2 regions of the Desulfosporosinus acidiphilus SJ4 genome follow, and region 1 is predicted to be linked to the other one. Evidence: riboswitches for the same ligand, from Rfam matches in the RefSeq annotation. Region 1 holds a riboswitch; the other holds the start of a gene.
What was found. A riboswitch is a leader RNA that binds a small molecule or an ion and turns the genes downstream of it on or off. The one in region 1 is predicted to bind S-adenosylmethionine.
Positions count from the first base shown of each region.

Region 2: it holds a riboswitch for S-adenosylmethionine, as region 1 does, so the genes downstream of both, DESACI_RS03475 (homocysteine synthase) here and DESACI_RS02875 (homocysteine biosynthesis protein) in region 1, are expected to answer to the same signal.

Region 1 is NC_018068.1:581,250-592,766, reverse strand. It holds gene DESACI_RS02895 (DUF6385 domain-containing protein) at 1-335, opposite strand, end outside; gene DESACI_RS02890 (DUF6385 domain-containing protein) at 400-1,407, opposite strand; gene DESACI_RS02885 (UPF0280 family protein) at 2,037-2,783, opposite strand; gene DESACI_RS02880 (NIL domain-containing protein) at 2,784-3,185, opposite strand; gene DESACI_RS02875 (homocysteine biosynthesis protein) at 3,188-4,384, opposite strand; SAM riboswitch class I at 4,562-4,689, opposite strand; gene DESACI_RS25355 (hypothetical protein) at 4,887-5,021, shown strand; gene DESACI_RS02870 (P-II family nitrogen regulator) at 5,541-5,879, shown strand; gene DESACI_RS02865 (ammonium transporter) at 5,882-7,141, opposite strand; gene DESACI_RS02860 (hypothetical protein) at 7,515-7,778, opposite strand; gene DESACI_RS02855 (hypothetical protein) at 8,483-8,725, shown strand; gene DESACI_RS02850 (MFS transporter) at 9,043-10,479, opposite strand; gene DESACI_RS02845 (LysR family transcriptional regulator) at 10,692-11,517, shown strand, end outside.
Region 2 is NC_018068.1:731,978-743,494, forward strand. It holds gene cooS (anaerobic carbon-monoxide dehydrogenase catalytic subunit) at 1-919, shown strand, start outside; gene DESACI_RS03465 (amino acid permease) at 1,285-2,766, opposite strand; gene metA (homoserine O-acetyltransferase MetA) at 2,989-3,912, opposite strand; gene DESACI_RS03475 (homocysteine synthase) at 4,096-5,385, opposite strand; SAM riboswitch class I at 5,571-5,680, opposite strand; gene DESACI_RS03480 (VOC family protein) at 5,953-6,465, shown strand; gene DESACI_RS03485 (2-hydroxyacyl-CoA dehydratase) at 6,692-10,921, opposite strand; gene DESACI_RS03490 (ArsR/SmtB family transcription factor) at 10,969-11,337, opposite strand.

The sequences.
Region 1 (11,517 bases):
GATTCCGGGCGCACAGCAAATTGGAGCTGACTTACGGCACCAAGGTAGATACGGATGTAACAAGGAATTCCGCTTGGTTCAGCCTGAAGAACAACTTTAAGTTCCCAGCGCTGACTTTCTCCCGCCGGGACTAAAACATCATTTCCTAAGCTAATCCCTGCTCTTGGCCCCGACGGATGAATGATCTCCACGGCCCTTGATCCCTGAGGAGAGCCAAGCCATTCCCACGTTGTAGCACTGTCTCCACCTGCTTGAACCCAGCCATCAGGAAAATCCGGACGGTTTTCTTGACCTAACAGGAAATGACTATTATAGACCTGATTCACTAAAGCCATTTCCGCCCCACCTTTTACGTAATAAACTAGTGAAATTCACTCCTTACATGCTATGTTTTTGCGTTTAATTTTGAGCTTGAACCCAAATTCTTAAGGTGGTTAAACCTTCCGCCTCACAGCTTACACGAGTATAGCGCAGGAATTCTTGGGGGGGAATCATAATCAAGGTTTCCGGTTCCACCCTTTCTCTCTTCCCCACCTTCAGCCAGTGTAGGCCATCGGGACTCAGCTCAACCTGCACATTGGCAGGCTGTGATCCCCTATTGTAAACAGCAAAAGAATACCGGGAAAGTGCTGAAACATCACGAATCGTTGAATATGAGATCGTCTGACCGACTTCTGCCTCTTCAATACTTTCTTGAAATCCATGGCCGCTGATTTCCGCTTGGACCCGGCCGGTACCGGTTGTCGCCAAAGGCACATGGCTGCTTCCATAGATTTGTACCCTGTCACGCTGTGAAGTTAAATTACGAATATCACTATCAACCCTCGCTTGAACATTAACGGGAATGTTTAAGGGAATTGGTGCCGCAAGCCGGACCGGTTTAAGAATCTCTCCAATTGAGTGGATATGATCCACCTGTTTTACCGGTTCAACTTTGTAGATTCCTCGATAATGTCTTGGGATCATGGGATAAGCAATTAATTTACTGATTATGAGCTGACCGGATCCGATAATTCCCGTCTCCAGACGCAGAGCTACAATCTTCGGATCGATATTAATAAAGTGCCTAAATTCAAACGTTTTTCCAGTTTTTGACCTTGAGTTAAAGCAAAACATCCATGGTAACGGCACATCTCCATTTGCAAATATGGGATAGAGCCGCACATAGGCCTTTACGTTCGGGTATTCGCTTTGATAAACTCCACATATAAACCAGCGTTTGTTGCCGCGAACCTCTAAACAATTATTTTCGGTTTGGATAATTCCCGCTCTATTGCTTCCCGAATTAGAAATCTCTAAGCAAAATTGATCCTGTGAATCCTGGTTAAAATTCCAATTGGATGCGAGATTTCCGCCAATAGGCAGCCAATTTTCCGGAAAATCCATGAGTTCTGACATCTTACTCATAACCAGCCCCCTGTCTTGGGCATTTTTATTCAATTTATCCTATCCTGCAATCATTATAATTAGCACTCGAGTTACCGTTAAAGATCAAAAAAAAAATGATTAATTATCTCCTTGACAAAACTAATTTCTATAATATTTGTAAGAAAAAGTCAGCCAAAAAATGGGCATTGATTCCTTTCGTATTTCGTGCTAAATTAGGGTTGTACAAAGGATCAAAAAGATGAAAGATAAAGATAATTGCGCAAAACTAAAACCTCCCGACGGGGAGGCCTTTTTTATGCCTATCAGAAAGTATAACCTTCTGTTAAAGACTGCAAGAAGAGTTAATAGGTGCGAGACAGTGTCTTCGTCTTCTAGCATAAGTCAAACCAAATCTGCCGCTTTCGCCAGAGGCTGCAAGACTGCTAATTTTTGCGAAGACAGTATCTTAGCGAAAGCTAAGGTTTCTTTATTTTCATTATATTTATGTCATATTTGCCATCCTGTTTTTATTCGTTAATACTTTTTTATTTGTTTATACTTTTTTAATACTTTTATCATTTTAATCATAGAGACTTTAGAATATAACTAATAACTCACTATATTGTTTACCTGATTGGTTTAATTATTTCGGTAAAACTTTAATCAATTTATACTTTCATGGGAACTATTTTCATAGTTCCCCAGGCAGCTAACTGATCTTTCTTGATAGCCAAACACCCGCTAATTCCTGGGATTTGAGAGGCAAAGTTGACGGCCTTTTCCAAATCCCGCTCCGATTGCACAAGATTACCACAAGCTGTTGCCACAGCATCGGCCAAAGCCACAGAGGATGAAAGAACGACTACGGCATCGGCTTTTCCGAAACTTAACGATGGCCCCACTTTGCCGGAGGACGTGCAAATCCCAAGAGGAGTTTGTTCCGGATGGACTTCAAGAGCTATCCGATTTGACAGGGGAGAGTCCCCGGCGAAGATTCCTACTTTGCGAAAACGAGTTGTTTTCATGAAAATATCCCCGCCGTTTTCGACAATAACATCCCGAGAACGTTTAGCTATTGCTTTGCCCACCCACTCTGCCACAGCCCCAGCTACAGCCGCCATAGGGCCAACCCCGGCCATTCGTCCGGCTTCTGCCATAGTTTTCACGATGGCCGGGGCATCTTCTGGTACTTCATAGGGAGTTAATGCTTTTAGAAATTCCGAATCCTGCTGAATATAAGTTTCTAGTGGTTTTCGGCAAGCTCTGATTGTTTCTTCGATCCATTCCACCAATTCTCGGGAAAATCGTTCTCTGCGCACTCCAATATCCAGATCAGTTTCTTGGACCGTGACTTGAAAATGCAGAAGATCATCTTGCCGGTGCCGCTGGCGGTATGTGCGTTCTGTAAAGTCCACTTAGAGATGAACCTCCATGGCCCGCATGGGACAAATTTTAGTGCAAAGCATGCAGACAATGCACTGATCTTCATCAAAATGAACTTCCATGGATGGGCGCTCTAGGTATAAGGCCCCTGTCGGGCAAAGTCCAGTACATGCTCCGCACATCACACACTTTTCTTCATTGCGGACAATTCCCTGCCTAAGATCTTCTACCGAAACCCCCAACCCACGTAAATAGGCCAGTCCTTCTTCACTTTGCTCTCCTGTGACCTCTAAAACCATGGTTCCCTCTTTTTGAGGATTAACATCTGCTTTGACAATATTAACGACTAAATCGAAATCTTTTACCAGACGGTAAACGATCGGCTTTACCGAAATATCAGTTCCGAAGCGCAAAACAATTCTTTTCGGAGCCATAATCATACCTCCTTTATACTGTGAGCCACAATCCCATCTGCCGGGGATGGAAGGGGTTTAACCGGCTCAGTCAATAAGAAATCGCCCTTGCGGATCCATTCTTTGAGAGTCGAGGCAATCTCTCTGGCTCTTGGCATGCTTGAGAGCGGTGACGTTTGAATTTCTTTTCCCTGAACCGTGATCTTACCGCTTTTCAAATCTGCATAACTGACGTAACCCAAGTTTCCGGGAGTAAACGAAGGATAAGCCTCTCCGTAGTCTACGACGGGTGCAAATAACTCTTCGTCCTTCGCAGCGGCATACCGAGCGATTTCTTCATTAAGTATGGGAATTGGTATCCCTATTCCAACGCTGAGAGTTGCACCATAACCCAGAAAACTAGTGCCCACCAGCCACTTTGGACTCATCTGCTTCAGGTCTCCGATGACAGCTAATGTGCCTCCGGCGCCACAAAGTTCTTTTCCGTCGACATTCGTAATCGATGGAAAATGCTGCGTACCGTTCCAGGCAACATAGCCCACTCCACCGCCGAGAAAAATCTTCGTCCCTACCCCAATGGTTTTAAAATGAGGATCTTTCAAAAGGGGGCTCAGTTCTCCTGAGGTGGAATAGTTTGCATTGCCTAAATGAGGTTTCAACATTCCCATGTAAGTGTAGATCGTCCGATCCGTTAAATTCACCGCACAGTTATAATTCTGATAAGCGTTGCGCGGATTGAAAAGGATAGCCTCATTGATCTCATCCAGAGTTATCATCGTCTCAATTGCCTTGCGAGGATAACAATTCGTTCCATAGGCTATAGCCTTAAGCTTAACCGGTTTGCGGGCCACCAAATCTTGAATAACATGACCGCCGCCATAGCGGAACTCACCCGGAAAATTATTGTTTAACGGGTCGTCCTCAGGCAATTCCGCAGCACCCAAATAGGCATCTACAGCTGCAATCCCAGCATAGGCAGATACTCCGTTCAACCAAACTTTCTGCATTTTCATCCGTGGCTTTGTATGTCCAAAACTTAAAAAAGCTCCCGACGAGCACATGGGCGCGAACGTCCCTGTTGTGACAACATCTACCTGACGGGTTGCCTCTGTAAGCCCTTTTTCATCCACCAGAGCTATAAGTTCCTCGGCAGTTACGACAACTGCTTTCCCCGCTTTGATCTTCGCGTTGATCTCTGCATATGTTTTCTCAATACTCATGAAACATCCCACCTCCAGATTTCATTCCCGCTTTATCCTTCCGTATTCCCAAAGAACTTCCCCTTCTAAATAGAGTAATCTAGAGCTAGGCCTGAAAAATTCGTTTCGAAAGCCCATTTATAGGCATCGAAAAGGCCTCTTCTAGTTCGAAGAGGCCAAATTTATTCATCGACACTCCTCTTATCTATCAGAAGAATTCACTCCTGCAAGAATTAGCACCATGCTTGCGCACACAATATTACTGAATGCAGCAAGCGGGTTGCCGGGCTTCATTGGGCTAGTCCCTCCACCACTCCGGATAAGAGCATACTTATTAAATTCACTACGCTGAGTCTAACATGTGTTACATACCATGTCAATATAATCTTTGTATAGTACTACAGAAGCCATTTCCAAATCTCTTAACCTTTTATCTTCCAATTTTCTTCTTTTAGTCATCTGATTTTCGTATAAATTTACGATTGGACTGGGAAACCTAAATGTATCAAGAGGAGGGATAACCATGGAGAAGCAGGATCAGCCCTCGACGAAAAAACGCCCCTTTCCGAAACGTGAAACACTTCCTGGCGGGCATTCACCAGACCAGGATGGGCGGACCGATTATGGAAAAGACAAAGAAACTACTTATCCTGAGTAGAGCTTATTCAAACCGCAAATCGTTCCGTACAATCAACACCTTTGGCTAACAGAAACTACGAAAAACCAGTTTTAAATCCTAGCGTAAAACTTTGAGATGAATTCCACGGTATCATTTAACTCCGTTAGGGAACTTTATCAATTAAAGGAGGGGTGATTTATGTCAAATAAAGCGGCAGATTCTGCACAAACCGGCAAGCCTGATCGAGGGAAAAATTCGCCATTTAAAAAGAAGACACCACAAAACCGGGTTTAAGACCCGGTTTTTCTTATAAATAGCAAATATTAAATTTTCAGCGTGAACCTATTATCGTAAATCACTGTTAACTGGTTGCCCAGGCTCAAAATGAACCTGTGTGCGCAACATTGCCCAGCCCTATTACATCTTGACTAGGATTTTATCTCGAATATCTTTCTGTTATAATAAAGAAGATTGTATCAAATTTTAAGATTAGTATTTCATATCTGAATTAGAATGTAAAAATTATCCCAAAAGAAACGATAAATAGGCGGTGTAACTATGAAAAAAATTGAGGCGATTATAAGACCCGAAAAACTAAACGATGTTAAAACAGCTCTTTCTGATCTTGGAATTAATGGAATGACCGTCTCCAATGTTTCAGGATTTGGAAATCAAAAAGGATATACCCAATTTTATCGTGGTCAAGAAATAGTATCTAAACTATTACCAAAAATAAAGCTTGAAGTTGTTGTAACTTCTGTTAAGGTTGATGAGGTCATCACTGCCCTTGTTGAATCTTCAAAAACAGGAAAATTTGGCGATGGCAAGATTTTTGTTTACGATGTTGCAGATGCCATCCGAATCAGAACCGGAGAACACGGTGAGACTGCGCTTTAAGCTTAAATATACACATTCTCATTAAGTTCAAAATCCGGATAAGCATTTTCCCTGTGCTGAGTTAAATCTAAGCCGTTGACCTGCTCATCATCTGTTGCTCTTAAAGGCGTGAACAAAGCAACTGCTTTCAAAATAACAAACGTCATGATGCTCGTAAATACGTACGTTGCAACAATGGCAAGAAGCTGGATTAACACCGGATGAATTCCCCCCCCATTGAACAAACCATTATGGCCCTGAGAATTAAGTCTTACATCTGCAAAAATCCCTGTGGCCAGTGTACCCCACGTGCCGCCAATCCCATGAATGCCAAAAACGTCGAGGGCATCATCGTAACCTAGCTTATCCTTAAGTACACTTACACCCAAGTAGCAAATTCCTCCAGCAATAAATCCAATGAGTAAAGAACTTCCGGAAGAAACAAACCCTGCTGCCGGCGTTATCGCCACTAAAGCAGCAATAATACCGCTGATGGCTCCAAATACAGTAATTTGCCGACGATGGAACCACTCTAGAAGCGCCCATCCGATCATTCCGGCTGCTCCAGCTATTTGGGTTGTAGTTAGAGCTAAAACAGCGAGTCCATTTGCTCCCATTGCGCCCCCGGCATTGAAACCAAACCAACCGAACCACAACAGTCCTCCTCCCAGGAGAACATTGGGCATATTATGAGGAATATTAAATTCGTATCCCACTCTCAAACGTTTTCCGATAACTAAAGCCGCTACTAAGCCTGACACTCCTGAGGCCATTTCTACAACGGTTCCGCCTGCGAAATCCATGACTCCAAGATTTCTCATCCAGCCGCCAACTCCCCACACCCAATGGGCTAGAGGGATATAAACGAAAGTGCTCCAAAAGAATATGAACAGGAGAAATGCCGGAAAACGCATTCTTTCTGCAGTTGCACCGCTTATAACTGCCGGAGTGATAATAGCAAACATTAGCTGAAACATAAAAAACAACAAATGAGGAATTGTAGCTGCATAATCCGGGTTAGGCGTGAGTCCGACATTTTTCAGTGCAAACCAGTTAAACCCTCCAATGATATGTCCATGGTCAGGACCAAAGGCCAGAGAGTATCCAAATATTACCCAAACTACTGTAACCAAACCTATTGCAGCAAAACTTTGCATCATAATTGAGAGGACATTTCGTTTTCTGACCATTCCTCCGTAAAACAACGCCAATCCCGGAGTCATTAAAAATACTAAGATCGTAGACAAAAATACAAACGCGATATCCCCGGAGTTTAAAGCCATTTTAGTTGACCTCCCGCCTTAAATGTCGTCGCTGCTTCCGTTATTTTGAAAATGCATATCTTCATCATCCGTGGTGCCATTTTGTACGATAAGGGGATCAAATAGTGTAAACATTCAGGAACCTTTTCGGCTCATAGAGTAGGAAGAAAAAGTATTTTCGCAAGAAAAAAGAGGCTCTAAAACAGCGTACTAAGTACGCCGTAGAGCCTCTTTGCTCCTTACAAACGAAAAAATCGTAGTTCAATTATAACTTTGTTCTTAATAAGTGTCTAGCCTTCTCGATACATAATATTGTATACAGTGATTCAAATCATTTGTTTCTGAGCAAGAGTATGACAATCTTCGATTCCTTAACAATTCTCTAGGATCGAATCTATCTCGTCATAAATTTACTAAGGAAATGATTCGCAACGTTAATTACTGCCATGGCTACTGTAGCTGCCCCGACTACAAACGTTACCCACCATCGACGACTGCTTAATTCCTGCTCCTTATAGGCTTCAAACTCTTTTCTGGTTACATAATTTTCTACCATAAGCAGATGTAAGCGGGCAACAGCATCTTTAACTTCCTTTACGTCACCTTTGATTTCCATGACAACTTCTTTGAGAGTCTGGATTTCCATATCCCCCATCATAACTCCTCCGTGCCTCGCTTTGAAACCTTAATGTTCTTCCAATACTATCCGCCTCTTAGTCCAGTTTATGCTTGGGTATCTTTAAGTGTTCACAGTTTGTCCTTATCCCAAGCCCGGTAAAGAAAACTTAGCTGGCGCTAAGCCTCCGGCGAAAGCGGCAGGTTAGTTGCACTTATGCTAGAAGACGAAGACACTGTCTTCGCACGAATTAGCTCTTCTTGCAGTATACAACCAAAGGTTATACTTTCTGATATTAAAAAAAAGCCCCTCTCTTGGAGGGGTATTAAAAGAAGGTGGAATAGATTTGAAAATACAACGCTTGCTAGTAGATAACTGAGGTATGTGATAATAATAAATCTTATCCAAGAATACGTCAAATTCATAATTCTCAACTTAATTATGACCTTTGGTTATAGTACGAGCTCTCTAAAAGTAGAAATCCCTCTGATGTTTGAGTATCATTTAATCATTAATGACAGGATTCTTAAAAAAGGCAAATATAAGACCACATGATAATAAGGAAATAATTAATCTCATAAGTTCACCTCTTTTTGTAGTTTATTTAAAATTATTTTTATGTTATATTAATAGTAATATTATATCAATTTTATTTCAAGACAATTCTAGCAGGTTTTTTTCCACTCATGTCGAATCAAAAACGTACTTAAGAACGGCTAAAACATTTTATAGGAGGCGAAATATCCATGAACTACCCAATTAATGGTGAAAGCTTATCCGATAAGATCGAGCAAAACGACAAGGGTAACCATGTTTACGTTTTCGACTGTTATAATATTCTCATTTGCCAATCCTATGGTGAAATTGGCTTGGGATGCAAAGCAGGCGGAGAGGCCCATACAAGATGTTCATTAGGTGAAAAGATGCAGATTAGAATACTCAATGACAGTAATCCTAATACAACATATAAGCTAAGAAAACCTATGTAGCTTCCACACACTCCTCCCGAAAATATTTTTTCATACTAGGTTTTGTACAATATCTAGTAACATAGTGAAACAAAACATCATAAAATTTAATGTGCTTAGCTAAGCCGGTCCTTGGACAACGTCTTAAATCTTATCAGGTTAGCCCTCATTCTTTGATGAGGGTCTTTTTTTCGCCCCATGCCCATTTGAAGGCACCTTTTAAAAAATAAATCAGTGCAGTAACATAGAAAAGCACCCTTTGGGTGCTTAACAGCAATTGAGAATATGCGGGCAATTTATTGTTACATTTGCCTTATAAAATGCGCTGTTTTTAGTCCTTAATTGTTCACTATTTCTTTATGATGCTTAAATAAAAGAGATAGCCCTAATAAAAATGCTGCCGCAAAAAAAATAATGAAGAAGTAAAAACCGGAGTCAATAGAATGAATCAAATCCCCCTTGACCTGTAAATTTGCGAAATCCGCCATCCCAACGATTGCTTTCGTGACAGTAGCAGGCGGAACATTGATCTCAATCACTAATATGGCAAGTGTTTGACTTAAGGCTCGCCCTAAATTATAAAGCGTATAAAACATCCCTGAGGCAGACCCCGCTTGATCTCGTGGTACTGCAGATAATACAGTTTTAGCTATAGATGGCCAGGCTATTCCATTAGATATCGACATAATCGCTAAAGGAACAATAATAGACGTCTTATTCAGCTGTTTCCCAAGGTGTCCCAGCGCAAACATCCCAAGGATTAAAAACACAAGACCTATTACCATCATACGTGTCGCACCGAAACGGTCAGCAAGCTTTCCCCCCAGAGGTCCCATAATGAGTTGTGGTAGTGATAACGCTGTCATTAATAAACTCGCTTCCATAACATCTAAATGCAGCGCTCCTTGCAGATAAATACTTAAAAGCAGTGTTATTGAAAAGTAGGCAATACAATAGCACAATGTAATTCCCAAACCTGTAGAATATTTAAAGTACTTAAACAGCCTTAAATTGAATAAAGGATGTCGAATTCGCATCTCTATAGCTAAAAATGCTCCCCACATAACAATAACGACTGCAAATAACTCGAAAACTGGAGTAGACGCCCATCCCCAGGATTGTCCCACCGAAAGGACCACCATTAAAGCAGTCAATCCCAGTCCAAACGTGAAGATACCTAGATAGTCCGTTTCTGTTTTCTTCAAAGTCTCTTTATCTTTTAATACTAGTGCAGCACCAATAACTCCAAACAAAGCAAACGGTACGGTTACGAAAAAAATTGAACGCCAGCCAAAGCTTCCGATTAATGCTCCTCCTGCTACAGGCCCGATTAATGCCCCAATTACCCAAGAGGTGGCATTGATGCCTATTGCTAATCCAAGCTGTTCCTCTGGGAAATTTTTCACAATGATGGGGGTGGCTGTCGCCAAGGCTAAGGCTGCTCCGGCTCCCTGAATCACCCTATACAAAATCAATCCAGTCTCAGACGAGGCAATTCCGCATAAAACAGTACCTATCGTAAAAATAGAAAACCCCAGAATAAATACTCTTTTGGTCCCAATAATATCAGCCCATCTCCCGGCCGGTAACAATAGAACCGTACTCGCGATGATGTATGAAGTTATAGATAACAACCCAACTTCGATTGACATATTAAGCCCTTGCATCAACTTCGGAAGCCCTATAATTACAATGGTAGAGTCAACATTCGTGATAAAAGAAACAAGAGTAACAACAAGTAAAATAAGCCATTTGTTTAAATTTGATTTTTGCATACAAATCTCTCCATTCCAGAAAGGTCTCTCTTCAACTCTTTCTTTTAAGATGAGATAAGTATATTAGAATTCTTATATCTCGTAAAACGATTATAAATGATTTCGGCATTCACTTAAAATGATATGAGAGGTTTGCAACGCTATAATCCATTATATATAATGATATAAAAATATATAGTATATCACTTAATTTGATAAAAGGAGTCTTCAAAATGGAGAGTGGTGATCTACGAGTATTCCGGGCGGTTGCTCAGGAAGGCAGTATAACGAAAGCGGCTCATAAACTAGGCTATGTACAGTCCAATGTTACAGCAAGAATTCAACAGTTAGAGGCGGAATTAAAAACTCCTTTGTTTTATAGACAGCATGGAATGATTCTGACTCCGGACGGTGAAAAGCTTCTTCCCCATGCTATAAAAATTTTGCAATTGCTTAACGAAGCCGAAAAAGAATTGACTGATTCTAATACCCCAACAGGACGTTTATCCATTGGTACAAGTTATTATATTTCTTCTCTAAAACTTCCTGAAATGCTCTCCCAATACCATAAAGAGTATCCTAATGTGGATTTATCCCTTATTACTTCTAATGTGGATGACCTGATCTATAAGATCCTTCAGTTTAAATTAGACGGCGCATTTGTTAAGGGAAGATCCATTCATCATGAAAATATCGCAGAAGAACTTGTATATGAGGAAAACCTTGTTCTCATTGCAAATCCAGCATACAGTGAATTAAAAACTATTTGCTGCAAACCGTTTCTGATGAATACTGCCGGTTGTCCAAACAGAAAAAGCTTGGAGAAGTGGCTCCAAGCTGAGGGAATATGCAATATTAGGTATATGGAATTCAATAATTTAGATTCTATTATTGAGGGTGTGGTTGCAGACTTAGGGGCTTCCTTTGTGCCTCATTCTTCCATCCGAACGTATGAAGAAAAAGGCTTACTGAAGTCATTCCCAGTTCCTCCACAGTATAGTACAGCAAAAATCTTCTTTATTAGGCATAAAGAAACTGTAATGACCAGTGCACTCGTAA
Region 2 (11,517 bases), 150 kb from region 1:
GGCAACCGGTACCGTCGATGTCATGGCTATGGAAGAAAATTGCTCTCCGCCGGCCATTGATATGTATGCGGAAAAATATCAAGTGACTCTTGTCAGTGTCAGCACAATTATCGGAGTACCGGGACTTGAACATAAAATCCCTTACCATCCCAATGAAGTCGAGAGTATGGCAGATCAACTGATCAATTTGGGGATTGAAAATTTTAAAAAGCGTCATGGGAAGATTACAGCTAAGGTTCCTAAAATCACCCAAAAGGCCATAGCTGGGTTTTCTACGGAAGCCGTTTTAGGAGCTTTAGGTAATAAGCTCGATCCTCTTGTCGATGTGATAGCTGCAGGCAAGATCAAAGGGGTTGTTGCTTTAGCTAACTGTTCAACGCTGCGCAACGGTCCCCAGGATTGGAATACGGTGAACTTAACTAAAGAATTGATAAAACGAGATATTTTGGTTGTTGCAGGTGGCTGCGGAAATCATGCCTTGGAAGTAGCGGGGCTTTGCAATCTTGATGCCGTGAAGATGGCAGGCAAAGGTTTAGGCGAAGTATGCGGTTCCTTAAAGATACCGCCTGTGTTGAGCTTCGGAACCTGTACCGATACTGGGAGAATTTCCATGTTGGTAACAGCCTTAGCAGATCATCTTGACGTAGATGTTCCTCAATTGCCGATTGCGGTAACCGCTCCTGAGTGGATGGAACAAAAAGCCACTATTGACGGGGTTTTTGCTGTAGCCTATGGTGCCTATACGCACCTGTCTCCGACTCCTTTCGTGACCGGTGCTCCCCAACTCGTGAAACTCTTGACTCAAGATGTGGAAGGATTAACGGGAGGGAAGATCGCGCTTGGGGACGATCCTGTGGAAGTTGCCAATAATATTGAAGCCCATATTATTAGCAAACGAAAAGGGTTAGGATTAAGTTAGTTCCCAATTCTAGGACAACAGACATTACAGAAATCAAACCTGTTTCGATTTGATGGAGAGAAAGGGGGCGTCTAAAACTTAACTATAAAAATCCAAAGTGAGTGTAAATAGCTAAGGCGTTCTCACGTCACTATTATTGTGTATAGTGGAGTGAAAACGCCTTTCTTTATCCAATTTAGAAAGTAACCTTCGGCAAAATACCGCAAAAAGGTGTAATACGTGCTTGGTCCACTAGCCCCAAGTGCTACTGACCTGCCGCTTTCGTCAGAGGCTGCGAGAAGGCTAATTCATGCGAAGACACTTAGAGTGTCAGCTAAGCTTTCCTTAATGTTAGGCAAGTAAAAGTGGGATTGCAATGAAGGCCATTAAGATCTATTCTTAGGTCTTAATCCTTCGGATATTCGTTTTTCAGTTTCCTGAGCCAAATGTTTTAGGGTATGTAAACTATTCTCTGTAGTTGGGATTTCATGGTGCTCTGCCGTACTTATAGGCCATTGAGACTTTGCTCCGAGCTTGTGGCGAACTGAGAAATAAACGCCTGCTGTAACAGCGATCAGGCTAAGCCCTAAAAAGAAGGAAGCCCTTTGGTCAGGAATTGCAAAAGCCGAGAAGAAAACACCTACAAAAATCGCTGTTACAATAAAATTGCTTGTTGGGTAACCGAGGACATGGGTTTTATAGTCTTGCCGTTTTTCCAGCAGCTTTTGACGTAAGCGCCAGTGTGCAAGACTAATGGTTAAGACATTAACGAGTGAGAGCAGGCCGCTGGCGCCGGTTACCAGCAAGTAAATTTTGTTAGGAATAATATAGGAGAGGAAGGCGATGGCAATAAGAAAGGCATTTGTGAACAGGAGAGCACGTCTTGGAACTGCCTTTGGTGTGACTTTGTTAAAAAAATTCGGTGCTTCATTTTGTTGGGCAAGGGCATTTAACATCCGTGAAGTTCCGTACATGCTGGCGCTCATGGCCGATAAGGTAGCTGTTAGGATGACAAAGTTCATAAGAGATTGAACAATAGGGATTTTGTAAGGCAAGAGAGCGCTGACATAGGGGCTTGTACTGGCGTTATACGTAGTCCAGGGGTGGAGTAAAAGCAGGAAGAGAACAGAAATAACATAAAAGAATGTGACTATCCCCGAAGTAGAGAGAACTACTTTAGGTACAGTTTTCTCCGGATCGGAAGATTCTGAGATCGCTAACCCAACTACCGAAGTTCCTGAAAAAGCATAAAAGACAAGTAAAAGAGAGCCTGCGAAGCCTGAAATGCCATGAGCAAAAAAGGGAGTATTCGTAACATTGTGCCAACCTGGGGCAGTTCCGAGAAGAGGGAAAAAGGCAAGAACTATTCCCAAAAGAATAAATCCGATAAGGGCGATGACCTTAATGATTGCCAGACCTGATTCTAATTTCCCAAACCAGCGCGGATCAGCAAGGTTTACCACTGTCAGAACAACCGAATAGATAAGCATGAAGGCCCAAAGCGGAATTCCTGGAAACCAAAGAGCGCTGAAAATTGCGGCGGCTGTTGCCTCACTGGACATAACCAGAATTCCGGAGATCCAGTAAAGCCAACCGATAACAAACCCGACTCCCGTTCCAAAAGCCTTGGAAGCATAGGTTTGAAACGAACCTTTTTCCGGATCGAGCAAAGAGAGATCTGCCAAAAAGGATAAGTTAAAATACATTAAGATACCCATGAGGGCGTAAGCGAGAATAATCGACGGACCGGCAAGTTTGATCGTTAAGCCGACTCCCAAAAACATTCCCGCGCCGATAATACTCCCTATGGCCAACATGGTTAAGGAAAATGCCGACATTTTGGAAGATTTGTTCTGTACCGAAGTCAAATTTCTTGCTTCCTTTCCTATAAAATGTTTGTGATTTGACCTTTTCAGTATATGCATGTAGATTTGTTCCTATCCAGAGGGTGATATCATCAGGCCGTTTCTAAGAAAGGCGGCCTTGTTTCATTTAGGGATCTTTTCAGTTATAAAAAATATTAAAAAAGCACACCTCAAATATTGGATAGCCAACATTTGGGGTGCGCTTTTGAGATTGGCGGTTTCCTCTTAGCGGCCGCCAAGATCATAGGGCGTTTCTTGGTAGACGTAATAATTCAACCAGTTCTGAAAGAGTAAATTTGTATGTGAGCGCCACAGGTGAACGGGAGTTTTCGTGGGATCGTTGTTAGGGAAGTAGTTGTTGGGAAGAGCTATTGGGAGACCTTTGGCAAGATCCCGGTCATATTCTTCTTTGAGGGTTAAGGTATCATACTCAGAATGACCGGTGACAAAGACCTGGCGCCTATCCTTGGAAACAACAATGTAAACTCCTGCTTCGCTGGACTCGGATAAAATCTCTAATTCGGGATGCTTAGCGAGGTCGCTGCGTTTGGTTTCCGTATGACGGGAGTGGGGAACATAGAATTCGTCATCAAAACCCCGCAGGAGCTGCATACCGTTGAAGCCGCTCTTATTGACATCATGTTGAAAGATACCGAACAACTTTTCAGGCAAAGGGTATTTGGGAATACCATAATGGTGATACAATCCGGCCTGAGCTCCCCAGCAAATGTGAAACGTCGATGTGACGTGAGTTGTTGACCAATCCATAATTTCCTGCAGGTCCTTCCAGTAGGTAACTTCTTCGAAGTCTAAGTGTTCTACCGGTGCCCCTGTGATAATCATGCCATCATAGTTGTGGTTCTTTATATCACTAAAACTTTGATAAAAAGCATCTAAGTGTTCTTGAGAGGTGTTTTTGGACTGATGGCTTTCAATTCGCAAAAGAACGATTTCGACTTGCAAGGGGGAATTTCCGAGCAGTCTTAAGAGTTGAGTTTCTGTGGTTTCTTTGCGGGGCATAAGATTAAGGATCACAATTTTCAAGGGGCGAATATCTTGGTGAAAAGCACGTTCGTAACCCATGACGAAAATATTTTCTTGATTGAGTATTTCCATAGCCGGTAAATGTTCCGGGATTTTAATCGGCATTTAACTAAACCTCCGTTTCACTTCAGATAGATAAAGAATTTTGAAAACTCATTGATTTGGTATCTGCAAATTTATTGTTGCTGCTAAGATCGTGATAAAACGGAGGTTCTATCTTTCAATTCCTGATATTCAAGGCGAAATCGTTGATTCTTTTCCTTCTTTGCCCTTCTAAATTTACGATATTTATATCTGGCTGGCACTAAGAGCTTGATCCAGATCATAAAGAAGGTCATCGATAGTCTCTAAACCAATAGAGAGGCGGATCATGTCCGGTGAGATTCCGGCGGCGCGTTGAGAGGCTTCATCGAGCTGTTGATGAGTGGTACTTGCCGGGTGAATCACCAGGGATTTTGCATCGCCCACGTTGGCTAAATGAGAAAACAGCTGAAGCTTGTTGATGAATTTTTCTCCCTCGCGTAAACCGCCTTTGACCCCAAAGGTAAAGATTGAGCCGGCACCTTTAGGTAAATATTTCTCGGCAAGGGCGCGATAGGGGCTGTTAGGCAGGCTGGGGTAATTTACCCAAGTGACGAATTGATGCTGGTTTAGAAATTCTGCCACCTTCTGAGCATTTTCTACGTGACGTTCCATACGAAGCGGAAGGGTTTCTAAGCCCTGCAAAAATAGGAAGGAGTTAAACGGAGATAGGGCGGCTCCAGTATCACGCAGGAGAGATACCCGGGCCTTGGTGATATAGGCGGCTCTGCCGCAGGCTTCGGTATAGACAATTCCATGGTAGCTAGGATCGGGCTCGCTGAGTCCGGAGAATTTGCCGTTATTCCAGCTGAAGTTTCCGGAATCAACAATGACTCCTCCAATAGATGTCCCGTGCCCGCCGATAAACTTAGTCGCTGAATGAACAACGATATCAGCGCCATGTTCAATGGGGCGGCATAAGTAAGGGGAGGCAAAGGTATTGTCTACGATGAGCGGAAGATTATTTTCGTGAGCAATAATGGCAAGTTTCGTAATGTCGGCTACATTGATTTGAGGATTGCCAATGGTCTCGGTATAGAGAGCTTTTGTTCGTTCCGTAATTTTAGCGCGAAACTCTTCGGGATGATCGCCGTTGACAAAGTGAGTTTTAATTCCCAATTTAGCTAAGGTGTAGGCGAACAAGGTATACGTACCGCCGTAAAGAGAGCCTGAAGCGACAATTTCATCTCCGGCTTGGGCGATGTTAAGGATAGCATACGTAATAGCCGCTTGTCCGGACGAGGTAGCCAGTGCACCTACGCCTCCTTCAAGAAGGGCAAGGCGCTGCTCAAAAACATCTTGGGTGGGATTCATGATCCGAGAATAAATGTTGCCGGGTTCCTTTAAAGAAAAGAGGTTAGCAGCATGTTCTGTGTCGTTGAAAACAAAGGAAGAGGTTTGGTAGATAGGAACGGCACGGGAATTGGTTGCAGAATCGGGACTTTGTCCCCCATGTAATGAAACAGTCTCAAATCCAAATTGGTGTTTTTCGGTCATTGCATTTCTCTCCTTTTCGTAATAGGTTTTTCGGGGCAGTAATTTCCACTGAGACGTACTTTTGAGAATCTTGATTGCCGTTGAGTTTATATAGGTTATCAGGAGAGGGTAAGTTCAGCGAAGTTATTGATAAATAAAGAAAACGATCGCTTCAGAGAAGCGATCGTTAAGTATTTAACACGCTGCTCTCATCTCTCAGAACCTAAGTAAGGTTCTGCTGGAATTAGCACCTTATAGCTTTGCTATCGGTTGCCGGGCATCATAGGGCCAGTCCCTCCGCCACTCTTGATAAGAGATTCAATATTTACTTGGAATCAAGATAATATAGCTACTATAAAGTAAACCCTTTTTTCTGTCAAGATGTAAATGGAGTAATAGTTTGAGGTAATTTATGGATTACCGCTAACTCCTCAGGTTCTGTAAACTGATGGTTGAATTTCCCTGATTTAGGGTTATGATGATAAGTAATCAGGCCGCAAAAGTGTCTGGAAGATGTTTTGCAAGGTAAATTCGGTTTAAAAAACAGAAATGAGATTAGAGATTAGAATTAGAATGGAGAGGCGTACAATGAAATTCTCAAGTCCTTTGTTAGTCGTTTCGAATATGGAAACGGCAAAACATTTTTACTATGAAGTGCTTGGCCTAGAAGTTATTTTTGATTTTGGCGCCAATGTAACTCTAACAGGCGGTATTGCTTTACAAACAAAAGATACTTGGCTTAAATTTATTCGAAAAAAGGATCATGAAATTGTTTTCGGAGGAAATGCAGCGGAGTTATATTTTGAAGAAGATGATTTTGAGGGTTTTCTTCAAAAGATAAATGTTATTGCAGACATTAACTATGTACATCCTTTGCTGGAACATTCTTGGGGACAGCGTGTTGTTCGCTTCTATGATCCAGACAAGCATATCATAGAAGTTGGAGAAAATTTGATGATGGTTGTCCGGCGATTTATAAATAGTGGCCTATCGGTCGAAGAAACTGCTATTAGAATGGATGTGCCCGTTGATTATATAAAATCTTGTTTAGATTCCCATGCTGCAATTGCAGCACCAGCGGATGATGAAAATAGATCATGACTTTAGGTCGGGTAGCTTCGCCCAGAGCTTTACCGATTCTCCATGCAATGAGTTCACTATTGTGGGCGAAGCTGCCTTCCTTTGAGGTCTATAGTGTTCGGGGCTATTTTTTAAGGAGATACTTAATAAACTCTGTAGTAATTGAGTTAAAGACAGTTGGATTAAATAAATCGCCTCCTGTGCCAGGTACTTCGCACAGGAGGCGATTTCCTTAGAAGTAGTTCAATTAGAGGTTTTCCATGGCTACTGACAGCATTAGTTTAATCCGATTAAGCTGATTAACTTCGCTGGCTCCGGGATCGTAGTCAATAGGTGCAATGTTGGCCGCAGGGTATGAGCGCCGGAGTTCACGAATCATACCCTTTCCTGTAATATGGTTTGGTAAGCAGGCAAAAGGCTGCAAACAAATGATATTGTTGACTCCGCTGCGAATCAATTCCACCATCTCTCCGGTCAAAAACCAGCCTTCTCCTGACTGATTGGCAAGGGAAAGATGGTTTGAAGCGTATTTGGCTATTTCTTCAATAGGTTTGGGGGCTGTAAAGCGTTTACTGGCATTGAGAGCCTTTTTCATCTCCCGGCGATAGGCTTCAATCCGACCGATGGAGAAATTGCCGGACACCATACTCCAAAAACTTCCGGATAATTGTTGGTATTTAATACGGTTATCAAAAGCACCGTATAATAGGAAATCTGCGAGGTCAGGTACAACTGCTTCCGCGCCTTCAGATTCCAGCAGTTCCACAATGTTATTATTAGCCGTGGGATGGAATTTAACAAGAATTTCACCCACAACCCCGACTTTAGGTTTGAGCCAATCTTCGTGAATCGGGAGGGAGTCAAAGTCCTCGACAATTTGCCGGATGTTTTTTTCATAGTCCTTGGTATTACCTGTCTTTAAGGATTCTTGACAGCGTGCTACCCAGGATTCATATAAGCGATTCGCTGAGCCTGGTTCCATTTCGTAAGGGCGCACTCGGTAAAGAACGCGCATCAGGAGATCTCCGTAGATCAATCCCTGCATCACTTTCTTAAAAATGGGAAGGGTAATTTTAAAGCCTGGGTTTTGCTCTAAGCTGGATGAATTTCCCGTATTTAAAGCAACTACCGGGATGTGTCCCAGATGGGCGTCCGCCAAGGCCTTGCGGATAAAGGCAATATAGTTGGTCGCCCGGCATCCTCCACCGGTTTGGGAGATGATAACTGAGGTGTTGTTTAAATCATACTTGCCGGAATTTAAGGCTTTCATGATTTGTCCGACGACAATAATAGCCGGGTAGCAAGCATCATTATGCACGTATTTTAAGCCTTCATCAATGGCAGATTTATCGACGGAAGGTAAAATTTCAATCGTATAGCCTGCCATTTCAAAACCGGTTTGAAAAAACTGAAAGTGAATTGGGGACATTTGAGGTACTAAGAGAGTATGAGTTTTTTTCATTTCCTGAGTGAAAATTACTCGCGAAGGTCTTGTGATCAGCTTTTCGGGGGTTACCTGACGTTTATCCCGTTCATTGATGGCAGCGATTAAAGAACGGACACGAATTCGGGCAGCCCCTAAATTATTAATCTCGTCAATTTTAATAACGGTATAAATCTTGCCGTATGCTTCGAGGATTTCTTTAACTTGGTCTGTCGTGACGGCATCTAAACCGCATCCAAAGGAGTTTAGCTGTATCAACTCCAGAGAGCTCTGTTGGGCTACATAGCTTGCTGCCGCATAAAGTCTTGTATGATAGACCCACTGGTCCACAATCCGCAAAGGCCGTTCGACCTGGTTTAAGTGACTGATAGAGTCTTCCGATAAAATCGCAAACCCGTAGGATTGAATCATCTCCGGAATTCCATGGTTAATTTCAGGATCAAGATGATAGGGTCTTCCCCCCAGAACAATCCCTTTTATTTGATGATCTTTGATATATTGAAGGGCTTCTTCACCCTTCTTTCGGGAGTCCTCTTTATAGTTGTCTAACTCTGCATAAGCCTTTTCCATGGCCTTGAGAATCTCTTGGCTTGGGATTTTTTCCGGTGCTAACTCTTCAATTAAGCGTTTCCCCATGCGACGGGGATTGTCAATCGGTAAAAATGGGTGATAAAAGGTGATCTCCGGGGTTCTCAGGATATCCATGTTAGCGTTAATGGTCTCCGGATAGGAAGTGACGATGGGACAATTGTAATGGTTATTGGATTCCGGGTCTTCTTGACGGTTATAGGGTATGCAAGGATAAAAGATTTTTTTTACCCCTTTTTTCACTAAATCGGCAATATGACCATGGGCAAGTTTTGCCGGATAACAGGCCGATTCGGAAGGAATAGTATCCATACCACGTTCATAGAGGGGTTTTGAAGATCGCCCGGAGAGAATAACCCGGTAGTTTAACTCGGTAAAAAAGGTAAACCAGAAAGGATAATCTTCATAAATGTTTAAAACCCGGGGAATTCCAAGGGTGCCGCGAGTCGCTTTAGAGGGAGATAAGGGCACATAATTAAAGACCCGTTTATATTTATAGTCAAAAAGGTTGGGGATTTGAGATTTTGTGATGGTTTTACCCTCACCGCGTTCGCAGCGATTCCCGGAGAAAAATTCATTGCCGTTGGAAAAGCGTCGAATTGTAACCAGACAGTTGTTTCCGCAGAGGCCGCATCGTTTCATGGAGGTCTCTGAGGAGAGCTCTTGAAGTTCTTCAAGAGGCAGGAGTGTTGTCTGATAGCCGGTCTCCAAGCGATCTTTAGCTATTAGAGCAGCTCCAAAAGCTCCCATAATCCCGGCAATATCCGGACGCACCACTTCACGATTAACAAGCGTTTCGAGAGCCCTCAAGACTGTATCGTTATAGAACGTACCTCCTTGGACAACAATCTTTTGACCCAGTTCATCAGCGTTCCGCAAACGGATGACCTTGAAAAGGGCGTTTTTAATCACAGAAATTGCGATGCCTGCGGAGATATCGCTGACCTCAGCACCCTCCTTCTGGACTTGTTTAACCTTGGAGTTCATGAAGACGGTACAGCGTGTGCCGAGGTCCACTGGATGCTTGGATTCTTGGCCGATCTTAGCAAATTCTTGGACACTCATATTCAGGGATTGGGCAAAGGTTTCCACGAAAGAGCCGCATCCTGATGAACAAGCTTCGTTTAACGTGATGGATTCGATGACTCCATTACGGATAACTAAGCTCTTCATATCTTGTCCACCGATATCCAACACAAAGTCAACGCCGGGAAGGAAGAAATTTGCAGCTGCATAATGAGCTACTGTTTCTATTTCTCCAATGTCGACTTTGAGAGCCGCTTTAATGAGATGTTCGCCGTAGCCGGTAACGGCAGAGTTAAGGATTTTAATCTTCGGATTCAGTTTGGCATAAAGGCTCTTTAAGGCTTCAGCCGTTGACTCAAGAGGATTCCCCTGATTACTATTGTAGAAAGAATAGAGCAAACCTCCCTGGTCGTCAATCAAGGCCAGCTTTGTCGTTGTAGATCCGGCATCAATCCCCAGGTAAGCATTCCCTTGATAAGATTCTAAATCTACGCGCTTAACCTTATGCTGGGCATGCCTTTGTTTGAAGGCCTCATAATCTTCCTCATCTTTAAAGAGGGGATTTAACTCTGCGTTTTCTTCATTGTTGATTTTGTAAATCATAGGTGCCCGTTCATAGAGACACTCTTGAGTGACCGGTTGCTGATCGCGAGAGGAAAGGGCTGCACCGATGGCTACAAAGTATTGAGAGTCATCAGGGAAAATAATGCTTTCTTCATCCAAATTCAAGGTTTCAATAAAACGCTTTCTTAGTTCCGAAAGGAAAAATAAAGGGCCACCTAAAAAAGCCACGTTACCCGTGATCGGACGTCCTTGAGCTAAACCGCTGATGGTTTGGTTAACAACAGCCTGGAAAACAGAAACGGCAATATCTTCTTTTGCAGCTCCCTCGTTAAGCAAGGGTTGAATATCTGTTTTAGCAAATACGCCGCAGCGTGAGGCAATGGGATAAATGGTTTTGTAATTTTTCGCCAGTTCGTTTAAACCAAGAGCATCTGTTTGCAGCAAGGAAGCCATCTGATCAATGAAGGCTCCGGTTCCTCCGGCACAGGTTCCGTTCATTCGCTGTTCAAGGGAATCGCCAAAATAAGTGACCTTAGCATCTTCACCACCAAGTTCTATTGCCGCATCGGTGGCGGGGATAACAATTTTTATGGCGTTGGAGCAGGCCATAACTTCCTGAATAAAGGGAACGTCTAATGTTTGAGAAATGTTATATCCCCCGGAACCTGTAACCATTAAGGTCAAGGCATGTCCTTGGAGGATTGTTTTGGCATCCTCAAGCATCATAACAACTGTATTTCGTATATTGGAAAAATGTCGTAAATAATTCTTATAGACTATTTTTCGATTGTCGAGCACGACGAGTTTTACTGTTGTAGAACCTACGTCTAATCCGATATTTAAAACTCTACTCATTTTCATCCTCCACTGACGTATTATGCAAAATCATCTCCATAGGTAGGTTATCTTGGGAGGTGGTTACAATGGTTGAGCGCTTCTTCTAAGATAATTTTTACGTGCTCATCATGGATACAATAGCGCACGTGTTTTCCTTCTTTATGCGAGCGGGCGAGTCCCATGTTCTTAAGCAAGCGTAAATGGTGAGAGGCTCCTGAAATCGTCAATTCAGTAATCTGAGCAAGATCGCAAACGCAAAGATTTGGTTCTTGGAGTAAAGCATAAATAATTTTCACCCGAGTTTCATCGGCTAAGGCCTTAAAAATAGGGGTTACGCCTTCCATTTGGGAGAGTGAGTGAGACAACTCCTTTGAACGGTTAGGGGGAATGTGGCAATCCGGATTGCACAAGTGTTGATTAACTAGACGTTTCAAAAATATCCCCCCTTATTTAGTTTACTTAATAAACATTATAATGTTTGCTTGAATGTTTGTAAATAATTTTGGCAGGTTTGGTTATGCGAAGATGATAATTATTAGGTGTGGAGATTGATTACCTATAGTTTCTTTGTATGCCGGATTAAGGGGTTTTAGGACAGGGTCCTTCTAGAATTA